Regions from separate parts of the Trichocoleus desertorum AS-A10 genome, predicted to be linked through region 2. Evidence: predicted binding sites of a transcription regulator. Region 2 holds the regulator's gene; the other holds the start of a gene.
What was found. Region 2 encodes NtcA, which controls nitrogen genes in cyanobacteria. Its sites were predicted from a motif close to TTTGTANNNNNNNNTACAAA; they were not measured.
Positions count from the first base shown of each region.

Region 1 (7,654 bases), on a different contig from region 2:
CCACCGCAATTTCTTGTAAGTGAGTAGTATTCGATGAGTTGTAGCCACCGATAACCATCATCAGGTTTACCTGCTCATCCACCAGCTTAAACATGGCATCTTGACGCTCCTGAGTTGCGTCACAGATGGTATTGAAGCTGAGGAAATGCTGATTTAACTCCGCAGGGCCATACTTCTTCAGCATCGTATGCTCAAACATCTTGCCGATCTGCTCAGTTTCGCCCTTCAGCATCGTGGTTTGGTTAGCAATCCCAATTCGCTCCAAATCTTTGTCGGGGTCAAAGCCCTGCGAGCAAGCCTTGCGGAACTTGGTTAAGAACTCCTCGCGATCGCCACCCTGCAAGATGTAATTGCAGACATACTCAGCCTCAGCCAAATTCAGCACGACCAAGTAAATTCCTGCAAACGAACTCGTCGCGATCGTTTCCTCATGGTTGTATTTGCCATGAATAATCGAGGTGTAGGTGCCTTTCTTGTGCTTCTCTACCGTGTTCCACACCTTCGACACCCAAGGACAAGTCGTGTCAACAATGGTGCAGCTTCGCTCATTCAGCAATTGCATTTCCTGCACACTGGCCCCAAACGCAGGCAGAATTACCACATCGCCTTGCGCTACCCCAGAAAAATCTTTTTGCCCCTGGTTGACTTCAATAAACTCGACCTGCATTTCCCGCAGACGTTGGTTTACTGAAGGGTTATGAATAATTTCATTCGTAATCCAAATCCGCTCGGTGGGGAAGTGCTGGCGGGTTTCGTAAGCCATTGCCACCGCTCTCTCTACTCCCCAACAAAAGCCAAATGCCTCTGCCAGCCGAATCTTTACGTCACCCCGCTGTAGCGTATAGTTGTTGTCTCGGATTTGCTGAATCAAACTGCTCTGATATTCCGACTCCAAAAGGCTGGCAACTTCGGCTTCATGCCCGAACCCCTTGCGATGGTAGTTTTCAGAACTGTTGAGTGATCGTTTGAAGGCTTTAGTATCCATTCAGCTTTATCCCTGAAGTGATGGCGCTACACCGTTTTTAATTCCCCTTGATCATAGAACGCGGTGGGAAGGATGCAGGGGTGTTGAGGGGAAGTTCTTCGGAAGGAGGAGGGAGGAAGGATGAAAAGGAGAGCCGGGAGTCAGAATATAGAGTTAGGGTTGGGCGGCTAGGGGTTCTAGTTCCATTTGGCGGAAGAGTTGTAGCGCCGATCGCCAGACTAAGTAACCTTGAGAACTTAAGTGCAAACCATCGGTCGTGAATTCAGACCGTAAATTGCCTTGGGCATCTGTAAACAGCGGATGTAAGTCGAGAAAATGCACCCCTGACTCCTCAGCGATCGCCTTTAGCTCCTGATTTAGCTCCCGAATGCGATCGTTGGAAATGGCTTTGAGTCGTTCTTTGCCTTGCCAAGTCGCGTGATCGCCTGCGTGCGGCAATATAGACTGCAAGACAACTTGGGCTTGGGGATGCACCTGTTGTAAGTCGTAAATAATCTGCCGCTGATTTTCGAGTAATTCGGCATCGCCAACCCCTCGAATCAGGTCATTAATACCAATGAGAACAAAAATAGTTTCTGGCTGGGCTTCATCAAATAACTCTAGACGGCGGAGTAGCCCGGCGGAAGTCTCTCCAGAAATACCTTGATTGAGCCAGTTTTGCTGAGTTGGTAGCAAATCGGGTGGAAACCAGAGGCTCAAAGAATCTCCAGCCAGAATATTCAGGTGCTTGGGATGGTCTGCTGCTGCCGCATTAGCTTCTTGTTGCAAGAGAGCCAGCCATTGCTCATAGGTGAGTTGATGACGCGCTCCTAACTCTGGTGGTGCAGAAGCCGTGGGACGCGGTGGCTGGCTTTGGGTTGCAGCAGCACTAGCTTTCGCCAGTGACGGCAAGCGGTGGCCTCGAAGCAGCAGCAGCACAGTCAATAGCAGAAGGCTATTCGCTGCGAGTGACAGCAAGGCCCAAGCAGGAACGATTTTTCGAGAGCGAGTAGGCACTGAAGCAAACTCAACGTCGTTTTGAATCAGATTGTAGTCGCAATCTGGTATTCGTCCAAAAAATTGGGACTACTCCCTGTTGTAGCTGAGTCCAGAGGCAAATTCTTGGCCGTAGCCTTCTTCCCCATGTTCGTTGACGTCCAAACCTTGGTCTTCCACTACAGGCTTAACCCGTAGATCCATGACCAAGCTGAGGAGTTTCAAGATCACAAAGGTACCAACCCCCGCAAAGATGTAGGTGACGACCACTCCCACAATCTGCTCCCATAACTGAACAGGATTGCCGAAGAACAAGCCATTGTCACCCAGTTCGTTAACGGCTTTAGTGGCAAAGAAGCCTGTCAGAATTGCTCCAATGGTGCCACCTAAACCGTGGATGGGGAAAGTGTCTAAAGAATCGTCAAACTGAAGTTTGGCGCGGAGGCTAACCGCGAAGAAGCAGCAAACAGCAGTAATGGAACCAATCAGAAGTGCACCAATGGGTGTAACGAACCCTGCTGCTGGAGTTACACCGACTAAACCTGCCAAGAAACCACTAGCGATACCAATGGCAGTCGGTTTGCCACGGAGTAGCCATTCTACAATCACCCAAGTCAGTCCACCAGCGGCGCTAGACACCATCGTTGCCACAAAAGCAACCGTTGCTAAAGCACCAGCACCTAGGGCGCTACCCGCGTTGAAACCAAACCAACCAAACCAAAGCAAACCAATGCCGAGTAGCACGTAGGGCACGTTGTGAGGAGCGGCAGGCTGCACAGGGTAAGTTTTCCGAGGACCGAGCACCCAAACCGCAACAAGCGCAGAGACACCAGAGCTGATGTGAACGACCGTGCCACCAGCGAAGTCAAGTGCTCCCATCGCACCAATCCAACCCTTACCCCAAACCCAGTGAGCGAGGGGCGAGTAGATCAGGGTAGACCACAGCGCCACGAACCAGAAGTAAGCTTTGAAGCTCATCCGCTCCACGATCGCACCAGAAATTAAAGCGGGCGTGATGATGGCAAACATCATCTGATAGGCCATGAAGAGTTGGTGCGGAATGGTGGTGGCATAGCCCACAGGGTCGGGGTCTGTGCCGACGCCATTCAAAAATAGCCAATTCAGGCTACCAATGATGGGATTTGCTGTAAATGCAGGCTCAGCTCCAGGGGTAATGGAGGTAGGAGCAAAGGCAAGGCTGTAGCCCCAAAGGACCCAGGTGACGCCGACAACGCCCATGAGGATCAAGCTCATCATCATGGTATTGAGCACGTTGCGCGATCGCACCAATCCTCCGTAGAAGAAGGCTAAGCCTGGAGTCATCAATAATACTAATGCTGACGAAACAAGCACGAAGGCTGTGTCGCCTGTATCAATAGGATTTGCGTCCGCTTCCTGGGCTAGAGCCGTTCCCATTAAGGGACCACTCAGAAGCCACAGAGCGATCGCTCCAATCATCAAACCTTTCTTCAACACTTGTGTTAGCCCTTCCACGTCAAGAGAAATGAATTTGATTGCACCAATTTTTGATGAGTCAGTTCTGTATCAAGGTATACAAAAATCTTCTGTAGCAAATAATTAGTGAAGATTCAGTAGAAATTTATATCGTGGTGACGATTTACTCCTGACAGCTAAAAGCTGCCTACCTCTGTTTCTTGAAGATCGCGATCGCGGTATTTTTCGTCAAGAGAACTCCATAGAAAAGAGCTGCTAAGGCTCACCTTTAGCAGCTCTAAGCTCTTGACAGAAGGTATAACTAAGCTGATTTAGCAATCAATTAAGTTAGCTAAATTTAGAAAGCTCAATCTCAGCGAATGGTGCTACCAGTCATGCCGCCCGCATCTTTGAGGAACCCACTGTACGCTTCCATACCGTGCTCACCAATATCCAGACCCTTGAGTTCTTCTTCTGGCGAGACGCGGATGCCCAAGGTTGCCTTGAGAGCGAACCAGAAGATAGCGGAGAGAATTCCGATGGTCAAGGCAATAGCAGCGGTGCCTAAGAGTTGCAGGCCTAGTTGATTCAGCCCGCCGCCTAGTAGGAAGCCTGTGCTAGGACCAGCGGTATAGAGGATATCTTGACCCACTTTGACATTGGGACCCACGGCAAACAGACCCACGGCGATCGTGCCCCAAACACCGTTGACTAAGTGAACCGAGATCGCGCCTACAGGGTCATCAATTTTTAGACGGTCGATCCAGAGAACGGCAAATACAACCATCACTCCACCGATCGTGCCGATGATGGCAGATGCCCAAACTGGAATAAAGGCGCAAGAAGCTGTGACTGCCACTAATCCTGCCAGGATGCCGTTGATCACCATTGAGAGATCAGGCTTGCCTAAGACGAACCAGGCGGTGATGGTCGCAGCCAAACCACCAAAAGCAGCAGCAAGATTGGTGGTCATGGCAATGTGGCCGATTTGCCAGGTGATGCTCATGGTGGAGCCTGGGTTAAAGCCAAACCAACCTAGCCAGAGAATTAAACAACCCAGAGTGGCGATCGCAATGTTATGTCCTGGCATGGCATTGGAACTGCCATCTTCGTTGTACTTGCCAATGCGGGGTCCCAAGATTGCCGCACCCAGCAGTGCAGCCCAACCACCCACAGCATGAACTACGGTTGAGCCTGCGAAGTCCCAGAAACCCAGGTCGGCGAGCCAGCCACCACCCCAAATCCAGTGTCCTGTTAGGGGATACGCAACTCCAACTAGCAACAAGCTAAAGATTAAAAAGTCAATGAACTTAATTCGTTCTGCCACCGCACCGGAAACGATGGTAGCAGCAGTGCCAGCAAAGGCAAGTTGGAAGAAGAATTTTGCCAACAGCGGGACACCTGCCCAGTTCAGCGAACCATAGGCTCCTTGGTAGGCATCCAGGGTGGCTGGGCTATTGTCAACACCAGAGAGGAAAAAGACGCCATCGGTACCAATAAACTCGCTACCACCGCCAAACATCAAGCCGAAGCCCGCGACCCAAAAAGCAATGGTAGACATGGCAAAGACGATTAAGTTTTTAGCCAAAACGTTAACCGCATTTTTCTGGCGACAGAAGCCAGTTTCTAGCATGCAGAAGCCAGCATTCATAAAGAAAACCAGCATTGCAGCTACCATTACCCACATTGTGTCTAAGCCCACTTTTAGGTCAGACGTCGCCTTAGCTACATCTGTCAAGTTAGGAGCGGTTTGAGCGACACCCGCGTAGCCCCAAGCCAGCACAATGACGAGGGCTAAAGGAATGCAGGCTTGCCAGCTCGGCGAGAGCATTTTGGCGTACCAGTTAGGAGAAAACCACTTGGCCGCTTTCGGTAAGGACAGCTGTCTATGTCTGCCCCGCGACTTCTTGGTGAGCATTAGTTTTGACATTGCCAGTGAATGATTCCTTTGTGAACTAAGGCAGTGAACTCGCACAGGAAAGTACAGCCTGACTGCGAGCAAAGCCACCCTCAACTTTGCTACGAGCAGACTGCGAGAAAGAATCGACAATTGCGCCGCTCCAAGAGCCGGACGCCTAACTAGAAAAACTTAAAGATCTTGGTTAGGAAGTAAAAATGATTGCACCAATTTCAGGGCAGTTCGTTCTGTATCCGATGTAACAATTTCGTATTTGGTTCACCTTTTGGGGTGGTTAATTTTGCAGTTAAGCTCTCTAACAGGCGATCGCGCTGATTCCGCCTGCTTGTTTCACTTAGGCCAAAACTATAAATCCAGGAATTCGATGAGGCAGTTGACAAAATACTAGATTATCAATACATTTGTACTAAGTGTTACCTCATCACTCCTTTAGGAGCTGGCCCCCAACGACCTCTGGGGGCTATTTTTTTAGAGATATGTGCTGCTGAATACTCAAAATAGAACTCACTCCATTAAAATAGTAAGCGTGCTAAGTAATGCCACTTGGAGCTGCAATGACCTCTTCCCCTGCCAAGCAAAAGTTACCTAAGGAATGGCAGGAAGTATTGGCTCCCCACGGCTTGGGCTATCGCATCAAGCTACTCTCTCAGCTCTTGAGCCGTAAGTTTCAAGAACGCCTAGAACCTCTGGGACTGACTCCCTTTCACTGGGTGGTGCTGTGTTGTCTTTGGGAAGAAGATGGCTTGGCAACTTCCAGCATCAGCGAGAAACTGCAACAAGTGGGTGGAACTTTAACTGGCGTTCTAGACCGCATGGAAGAGCGAGGGCTAATCCGGCGAGAACGAGACTCTCAGGATCGGCGAATCTGGCGAATTTGGTTGACAGATGCAGGCAAACAGTTGCATGAAGTGTTGCCTCCGATCGCAGTGGAAATTCGCGACAGTGCCTTAGTTGGAATTTCGTCATCAGAGCGGCAGCAGTTCTCAAACTTACTAGACCAGATGATTACTAATATTTCCTAGGTAAAAAATATTTTTTAGATAGAAACAATTGACTGAGTACCAGGACCTCTACCAAATGGGTCCAACAGATTCTGGCCAAAGTTAGATTCAATCCACGCAGCATTTTAGGATATGAGTTTTGTATTGCGTTTGGGAGTCTGCTGAAGCGACGGTTGATTTCCACTAGAGTTTGCTGTGAACTGTGCTGTAGGTAGAGTTCTGGCGAACAACCAGTTAGTAGCTTGAGTAAAGCAGTCAGCGTTAGAGACTAGGACAATCAAGCATGAGGCTGGACACCAGAAGACTCAACTCGATCTTTCGAGCTTTAGAGTCAAGAAACTACCGTCTATTTTTTGCAGGGCAGGGTTTGTCATTAATCGGCACCTGGATGACCCAGACCGCTACAATTTGGCTGGTGTATGACCTAACTAATTCTGCTCTGCTGTTGGGGGTCGTGGGTTTTGCTCAACAAATTCCTAACTTTCTGCTGACTCCTTTTGCTGGTGTATTTGTCGATCGCTGGAATCGGCATCGCACGCTGTTGATTACTCAAGTTTTGGCAATGATCCAGTCGCTGGCGTTAGCAACTTTAGCCCTGACTGGCACCATTCAAATTTGGCAGATTATTGCCTTGAGTGTATTTCAAGGGTTTATCAATGCCTTTGATATGCCAACTCGCCAAGCGTTTGTAGTAGAGATTGTCGAGAAAAAAGGAAACCTGGGTAATGCGATCGCCTTGAATTCTTCTGTGTTTAGTGGGGCGCGGTTGATTGGCCCTGCGATCGCTGGCTTTGTGATTGCCGCCGTAGGCACTGGGGCTTGCTTTCTAATTGATGGCATTAGCTATATCGCTGTAATCACGGGATTGTTGGCGATGCGATTACCAGCTAGGTCAGTCAAGCTGAATGCAAGCAAAGAACCTATCTGGCAAAAGCTAACCGAGGGCTTCACCTACGCCTTTGGATTTCCACCTATCCGCTCCCTGTTGTTGCTTATTGCCTTAGTCAGCTTCATGGGTATGCCCTACACTGTTCTAGCCCCTATTTTTGCAACTGAAATTCTACAGGGTGGCCCTCAAACGTTGGGATTTCTCATGGCCGCTTCTGGATTGGGGGCGTTGATGGGGGCTATTTATCTAAGTTCGCGGCGAACCATCATTGGTCTGGGCAAAATCATTGCTACTGCCCCTGCTGTGTTTGGCTTAGCGCTGATTGTTTTTGCTCTGTCTCACGTCCTGTGGTTGTCCTTACTGGCGCTGCTGTTTGTAGGCGCAAGCTTAATTTTACAAGCGACCTCTAGCAATACGATTCTGCAAACGATTGTGGATGAAGATAAGCGAGG
Region 1 is NZ_JAMPKN010000002.1:64,597-72,250, reverse strand. Features, by position in the region: gene NDA01_RS04135 (4-hydroxy-3-methylbut-2-enyl diphosphate reductase) at 1-985, opposite strand, end outside; gene NDA01_RS04130 (SGNH/GDSL hydrolase family protein) at 1,139-1,981, opposite strand; gene NDA01_RS04125 (ammonium transporter) at 2,051-3,436, opposite strand; gene NDA01_RS04120 (ammonium transporter) at 3,768-5,324, opposite strand; gene NDA01_RS04115 (MarR family winged helix-turn-helix transcriptional regulator) at 5,867-6,334, shown strand; gene NDA01_RS04110 (MFS transporter) at 6,597-7,654, shown strand, end outside.
Region 1: the regulator NtcA is predicted to act here: its motif matches at 3,500-3,519, upstream of NDA01_RS04125 (ammonium transporter).

Region 2 (7,654 bases):
TGGCACTGACGCGGGACTCAGCGATCAGGCCAGCTACGGCTGAGACAATGAGAGGAAAGGAAGCGGTAATAGCGAAGATGGTATGAGCATCAAAGCGCTGTAGCAAGGAGCCACTAAAGTAAGCAGTCAACAGCCCCCCTAGCGCCGAAGAGCCCCAACACAAAGATTGCAGCGACCCCGCAGTACTCACCGACTCCTCGCGGGCTCGCTCTACCACCAGCGAGTCCACAATCACGTCGCTAACCGCTACAGACAGCGAACCAAGGGCGATCGCGAGTGTAGCAGCCCAAGCCGTATGCACCACCGTAGCCAGAGCAATCCAGGAGCTTGCTCCTAGCACGCCCGACAAAATTAGGTAAGGGCGGCGACGATAGCCAAAAATGGGCAACCCATCGGAAACAAAGCCAAAGACAGGCTTAATCATCCAGGGCAGCGCCGCAATCCCCATCAAAGCTGATACTTGCGCTGGACCAATCCCTAACTCATCTTTGAGAAAGAAGCTAATGGCTAAGCGAGCCAAGCCGAGAATGCCTTGCACAAAGTAAACCAACAAAATCGCTGTTAACTCTGCGCTTGGCTCCTGCCCAAAGAAAACTTTTTCTGTGAAAGATGACTTGATTTTGGACCAACCCGATTCAGAAACAATCATTGATAATTGTTCATAAATATCAATGCCTACCATGATAGCCGTCTGTTCTCTAGGCTGTCCCTAAATCCGCCTTGCGACCCATAAAGCTCTAGTCAGCCTAGGGCCACATCCCCTCATTACAGTATGTTTGAACAGGAGCAAGCAGGGAGTTAGGAGCAATGGGGGCCTCTTTGGGTGCTGCGCCCAATCGTCGTTATGCAATTTTAGGTACAGGAGCATTAGGGGGCTTTTATGGAGCCCGACTTCAGCAAGCAGGCACAGAAGTTCATTTCTTGCTCAGAAGTGACTACGAACAGGTGCAGCAGCAAGGATTAATGATCGAGTCACCTGAGGGAAATTTCACGCTGCCTCAGGTCTTTGCTTACCGTCGAGTCGAGGAGATGCCTCGCTGCGATGTAGTGGTGGTGGCACTCAAAAGTACCCACAATCACTTGTTGCCAGCCCTACTTCCTCGGGTGCTCAAAGAAGATGGTGTTGTCTTAGTGCTGCAAAATGGCTTGGGCTTAGAAGCGGAAGTAGCTCAAGTTGTTGGTGCGGAGCGCGTCATGGGTGGACTGTGCTTTATTTGTTCCAACAAAGTGGGTCCTGGCCACATTCGCCACCTTGACTACGGAGCCATTACCTTAGGTGAGTACGCAGCAAACTATCAGGCGGGTGGTGTCACAGAGCGCATGTCTCAGATCGCTCAAGACTTTATCCAGGCGAGCATCTCGATCCAGTTGGCGGCAGACCTACTCCTAGCCCGCTGGCGCAAGCTGGTTTGGAATATTCCCTTCAACGGCTTGTCAGTGGTACTCAACGCCACAACTGATGCGCTGATGGCCGATCGCTACACTTATACTTTGGCAGAGCAATTGATGCGAGAAGTTGCCTTAGGAGCAAAAGTGCAGAGTCGCGCGATCGCCGATGATTTTATTCAAAAGATGCTGGATGACACGATAAAGATGAAGCCCTACCGCACCAGCATGAAAATTGACTATGACGAAGGCAGATCTCTGGAAGTTGAGGCAATTTTTGGCAACCCACTACGAGCTGCCCAAGCCGCAGGAGTGGAGCTTCCGCAGATTGCCATGCTCTACCAACAGTTAAAGTTTTTGAGCAGTAGAACTTACAAGACGCCTTTAGAGCTAGGAATAGTGTGAGCCCGACGGGGATCGGTTTCTGTAGCAACGCGCAAAGCACGGGCAAAGGCTTTGAAAGTAGCCTCAATAATATGGTGTGAGTTGATGCCATCTAGCTGACGGATGTGCAGCGTCATCTGGCTGTGATTCACCACTGCCACAAAGAATTCCCGTACTAGTTGCGTGTCGTAAGTGCCGACTCGTTCGGTAGGGATTTGCAGGCCATAGCTAATGTGAGGCCGACCAGACAAATCTAGAGCTACCTGGATTAGAGCTTCGTCCAAGGGCGCGAGGAAATTGCCAAACCGGACAATGCCTTTGCGATCGCCCAAGGCTTTAGCTAGAGCTTGACCCAGGGTAATGCCCACATCTTCGTTGGTGTGATGGTCATCAATTTCTAAGTCACCCGTCGCTCGCACCTCTAGGTCAAACAGCCCATGCGAAGCAATCTGATGCAACATGTGGTCGAGAAATGGAATACCTGTGGCGGCTACACAGCGACCCTGTCCATCCAAATTAATGGTGACATGCACATCTGTCTCACCCGTTTTGCGACTGACTGAGGCCACTCGTCCTGAAAATACGGGTTCTAATGATGCTCCGTTGGCCTGCTCGAAGGCTGTGCGGTTCTCTTGGGAAGACGCTTCATGAATGCTAGTCTGCATAGGCCCTACTCAATAGTGGGAAGTAAAAACTGAGAAGTAGAAACAGGAAGTAAGAAACTTTGAGCCTGCACAGGCAGGCCAAACGGTTGTAGTCACTGAATGGCAACCACTACATCCCCATGATCTCATAGCCAGAATCAACATAGAGGATTTGCCCTGTCATACCGCTGGACAAATCACTGCATAGGAACGCCGCTGTATTGCCAACTTCTAGTTGAGTCACAGTGCGCCGCAGGGGTGCCACTTCTTCCACATGATGAATCATGTCCAGAATTCCCCCAACCGCAGAGGAGGCGAGAGTTCTAATTGGGCCCGCAGAAATGCCATTGACTCGAATATTGTGGGGGCCTAGTTCTGCCGCCAAGTATTTAACGCTCATTTCTAAGCCCGCTTTGGCAATGCCCATAACGTTATAGTTGGGCACCACACGCACCCCGCCCAAATAAGTCAGAGTGACAATGCTGCCGCCTTCTGTCATCAGGGGTTTAGCGGCACCACTGAGCTGAATTAAGGAATAAGTGCTGATGTCTAAGGCTGTGGTAAATCCTGGCCGCGAGGTGTTGCTAAAGTGGCCAGATAAGTCATCTTTGTTGGCAAAGGCCAGACAGTGAACCAAGATATCTAGCTTGCCCCACTTCTCCTTCACAGTCTCAAAGGTGGACTGAATCTGAGCATCATCTTGCACATTGCAAGGCACAAACAAGCTGGGTTGTAGCGGTTCAACCAATTCTGCTACTTTTTTTTCCATCTTGCCCCGCTCATCGGGCAGATAGGTAATCCCTAGGTTGGCACCCGCTTTATGGAGTTGTTGGGCAATTCCCCAAGCAATTGAGCGATTGTTAGCAATGCCTGTGACTAAGGCATTTTTTCCGGTCAGATCCAGCATGGCAATCTCTTCGTTAAGGGCAATTACGAGAATACTCAAAGATGGGGGCTTAAAGATATTGACATCGACTGTTGCTGGTAGGGTGATACGCTGCCTTGAGTCCTATCACGAGATATCTGTCTTTAGGGGGAGTAAGATAGGGTCTAAATAGGCCGCTGACAGCCAAGATCCGTTCGTTTGTGGTCCTCGAAACAGCAGTTAAATTCTTCAGCCATTGGCGATCGCTGGCAGATTGTGTATCAAATAGAACAAAAAATGACTCTAGAGTAAGTTTAAGTGTTCTAAAGTCATCAATTGCTTACAGTTGGCTCACCTTCGTAAGGTTCATCTCCAGACGAGCGGCCCATGAAGGTTGGAGAAGGGCATCGAAAAGGTAAAAGGATATGGTAATGACGCAGGATAGGCCGTTAGCATCTGTGTTTCGTCAACTGGGAGGCGGAGCATTTCCTCCCGTGATCGAAACGTTTGATCGAGGCAAGACGATTTTCTTCCCCGGTGATCCAGCGGAGCGTGTCTACTTTTTGGTCCGAGGTGCGGTCAAACTGTCTCGCGTTTATGAAGCGGGCGAAGAAATCACCGTAGCTTTGCTGCGAGAAAATAGTGTTTTTGGGGTTCTCTCGCTGATTACGGGCAATCGTTCCGATCGCTTTTATCACGCAGTTGCTTTTACTCCGGCGGAATTACTGTCGGTGCCCATTGAACAAGTGGAAAAAGCTCTCAAGGATAACCCAGAGCTGTCGATGCTGATGTTGCAAGGGTTGTCTTCGCGCATCTTGCAAACTGAGATGATGATCGAAACCTTAGCCCACCGGGATATGGGATCACGCTTGGTCAGCTTCTTGCTCATCCTCTGTCGTGACTTCGGCGTTCCTGGCCCTGACGGGATCACAATTGACTTGAAATTGTCGCATCAGGCGATCGCAGAAGCGATTGGTTCCACCCGCGTCACAGTCACGCGCCTACTTGGAGATCTGCGACAGGAGAAGATGATTTCCATCCATAAGAAAAAAATTACGGTTCATAATCCCGTCGCTCTCAGTCAACAGTTCAGTTGATCTGCTATGGTTAACCTCTAGTAATAACAAGCGCTTACAGCGACTTGAATACAGCTCTCTGGCCGAGGAAGGTGCTTCATGGCACTCCTGCGAGGAAACAAAGAGAGCCGTGATGCTCTCCTGACGCTGAGGCAAGGCAGCAACTTTTGCTATCTGGGTCTGCTTGTTGTCGTCCTACAGGTGTGATGGCACACAAAACTTCCAGGGCATGAGATAGGCTGTATCTGAGTTGGGTGTGAGCCAAATGGCTTCCTGAGGGTAGATGACCAGCGGGTACATCTTAATTGTGGCAATCTTGGTGTTGGGGGGTGTGATCGCAACGGTGGGCGATCGCATCGGTACGCGCGTAGGCAAGGCTCGCCTCAGCTTGTTTAACTTGCGTCCCCGCAAAACCGCAGTCTTGGTGACGATTGTCACGGGTGGCATCATTTCCGCTTCTACACTCGCCATTTTGTTTGCTGTGAGTGATCAACTCCGGACTGGCGTTTTTGAATTGGGCAAAATTCAGAAAAACCTCTCTAGAGCGCGAGAAGATTTAGCAAAGACGAGAGTTCAAAAAAATCAAGTTGAGCAAGAGCTGACCCAAGCCCGCGCCGAGCAAGTTTCGGCTCAACAACGGCTGGATCGAATTAATTTGTTTCTTAAGGCCGCGATCGCCAAGCAAGCGACGACAGAAGCACAGCTAAATCGTACCCAAACCCAGCTAGGCCGAGTCGAGACTGAAAGAGCCCGCACCGAAGCTCAGCTCGATCAAACTCAGAGCCAACTGAGCCGCGCGGAAGCAGAAAAGGATCGGATTGAAGATGCCAAAGACCGCACCGAAGCAGAACTAAACCGAACTCAAACGCAACTAAGCACTGTTTCTCAGCAAGCAACGGGACTCCGCTCCGAGATCGACCGACTGGATAACGAGCGCCAAAACTTGATTAAAGAAACTAAAGATTTAGAGGTTCAACAGGCCAATCTAGAGAAAGCTGTCCAAACCTTGCAGCGGTACTACCAGTACTATCAAGCGCAGTATGAAACCCTACGCCAAGGCAACGTCGCTCTCTTCCGAGGACAAGTGTTGTCAGCAGGCGTCGTGCGGATCGTTTCTCCCACGGGCGCTCAGCAAGCAGTAGACCAATTACTGCGAGAAGCAAATCGTAACGCTATCAAGTTGACCCGTCCTGGTGCTGGTCAAGTCAGCGAACAGATTATTCAAATCACCAGACCGGAAGTAGAACAACTGGTTGACCAAATTGAAGATGGTCGCGATTACGTCATTAGAATTCTCTCAGCGGGTAACTATGTCCTAGGAGAAAAGAGCGTTCAGGTGGTGGCGAGCGCTACGTTCAACCAAGTGGCATTTCTGTCTGGTGATGTCATTGCTGCCGCTTCAGTTGATCCATCTACCCTAACTGAAGCCGACATTCAAAAGCGGATCGAACTGCTGCTAGCCGCCACGGAGTTTCGAGCCAGAGGCGCGGGAGTACTCACGGAAGGAGTACAGATCGCTGCGAATGGTCCTAGCGTCACGGCAATTTTGAGCTTTGCTGAGCAGTTGAAGCAATATCGCCAGCCGCTCGATTTAAAGGTTGTCACTACGGGTGTGATCTACACAGCAGGCCCACTGAAGGTGGAGTTGTTAGCGATTCAGAATGGCCAAGTGGTGCTGAGTACTAGTCGGGACATTCCTCAACCCAATCGTCCTCAACCCAACAGCAGTCCATCTCCTCAACCCAACAATGCCACTCCTAATCCAAACAATCCAAACAACAGCGTGACTCAAGAAGACGCTAATTTTGAGTTTCAACATTCAGACCCTTACCCTGGAAAGGCCCCCAATTCCAAGCCGTCCGATTCCTCTCCCAGTCCCTTCGTCAGTCCTGACGATTTGTAACGGCAGGTCGTTACAATGAAGCAGAGTAACGCTGACAAGTTAGATCGTTTCTTCGTTCTGCTGGCAAATGATTAGAATTTCATGGTCTTGAATCCTCCCCCCAATCCTGATCAGCCGATCATCTTAGGCTTCGATCCTGGTCGCCACAAATGTGGTTTAGCTGCGATGGGAGTAGACCGGACGCTACATTACCACCAAGTTATTGCAGCGGATGAAGTGGTAGCTACGATTCAACAGCTCCAAAAACAGCTACCCATCTCGATCGTAGTGATGGGGGATCAAACGACTGCGAAAACTTGGAAACAAAAGCTAAGTGATGATTTACCCGATCCGCTCCGGGTCGTCTTGGTAGACGAGCGCTACAGCAGCTTAGAAGCTCGCGATCGCTACTGGAAGATGTACCCCCCTAAAGGCTTGTATCGTTTGATCCCTCAAGGGATGCGAACCCCACCGCGATCGCTCGATGATATTGTGGCAATTCTATTGATTGAGCGTTACTTAGAACGCCTAGTCGCATCTGCTTAAACTTAAGCTTAGAACTGGGCGCGAATCGTGAACGAGTAGTCACCACCCGGTTCTAGTTGATAGTCACATTTCTCTAAAAAGCGCCCTAGAGGTTCTTGGATCAAAGCTCTACCGAGAGAAGGCTGCACTAATAAGCTGCCTTGCTTAAAACACCACTGAAACTGCCACTCAAATTGATTAGCTCTGACTTCCCCCTCAATTTTGCCCTGATTCCACGACTGATGCGTGATCCGGACATGAGCAATGGTTTCAGGTAGACGGTTAGCACTCACAGTCTCTACTTATCTCACTACAGGCTTACTAGCCAACTGGGCCTCCGCTTCCAGCACCCACAATACCAAACCTTTCGCTACCTGAGTAAAGACAACCGCATTACCTTTGGTAAGCAAACGTCCAGCCGCCCTTTGAGCTGTTTCCAGTGAGGGAAAAAACCGAACATAACTATAAAAGCACCCTTGATAACAAATGGCGCTCATCGGATTAGGCATGTCAGGCAGCTGAATATGGCACCGTTTCACCAGCCTTTGATCTAAAATCGCCAGTGATGTAGCAGCGCTCTCAGCCATGAAGAGAGGGTCGGAACTATCCAGCATAAAGGCTTCTCCTGCAATGGTGGCAAAACCAAAGACCTGATTTGATCTGCCTTTGGTACGAATTGAACTAACCCCTATCTGAGGCTAGTTCGACTTAGTGGGGCCATCCAGTAAATGCCAATGTACCGGAGTTCAGTTTATTCAGCCAACAGTTAAAACACAGATTCAGCGTCTAATACAGAAGTCGTTCAAACTTTGGTACTTACAACAGAACGACCGTTGTAGAGGCTCATGGCTTTTTCAAAGCCTTGCTTGAGACTTAGTTCTACAGCGTCTAC
Region 2 is NZ_JAMPKN010000001.1:370,216-377,869, reverse strand. Features, by position in the region: gene NDA01_RS01695 (folate/biopterin family MFS transporter) at 1-682, opposite strand, end outside; gene NDA01_RS01690 (putative 2-dehydropantoate 2-reductase) at 808-1,791, shown strand; gene hisB (imidazoleglycerol-phosphate dehydratase HisB) at 1,758-2,435, opposite strand; gene fabI (enoyl-ACP reductase FabI) at 2,545-3,360, opposite strand; gene ntcA (global nitrogen regulator NtcA) at 3,711-4,376, shown strand; gene NDA01_RS01670 (DUF3084 family protein) at 4,639-6,258, shown strand; gene NDA01_RS01665 (pre-16S rRNA-processing nuclease YqgF) at 6,340-6,783, shown strand; gene NDA01_RS01660 (DUF3146 family protein) at 6,792-7,055, opposite strand; gene NDA01_RS01655 (hypothetical protein) at 7,065-7,376, opposite strand; gene pth (aminoacyl-tRNA hydrolase) at 7,565-7,654, opposite strand, start outside.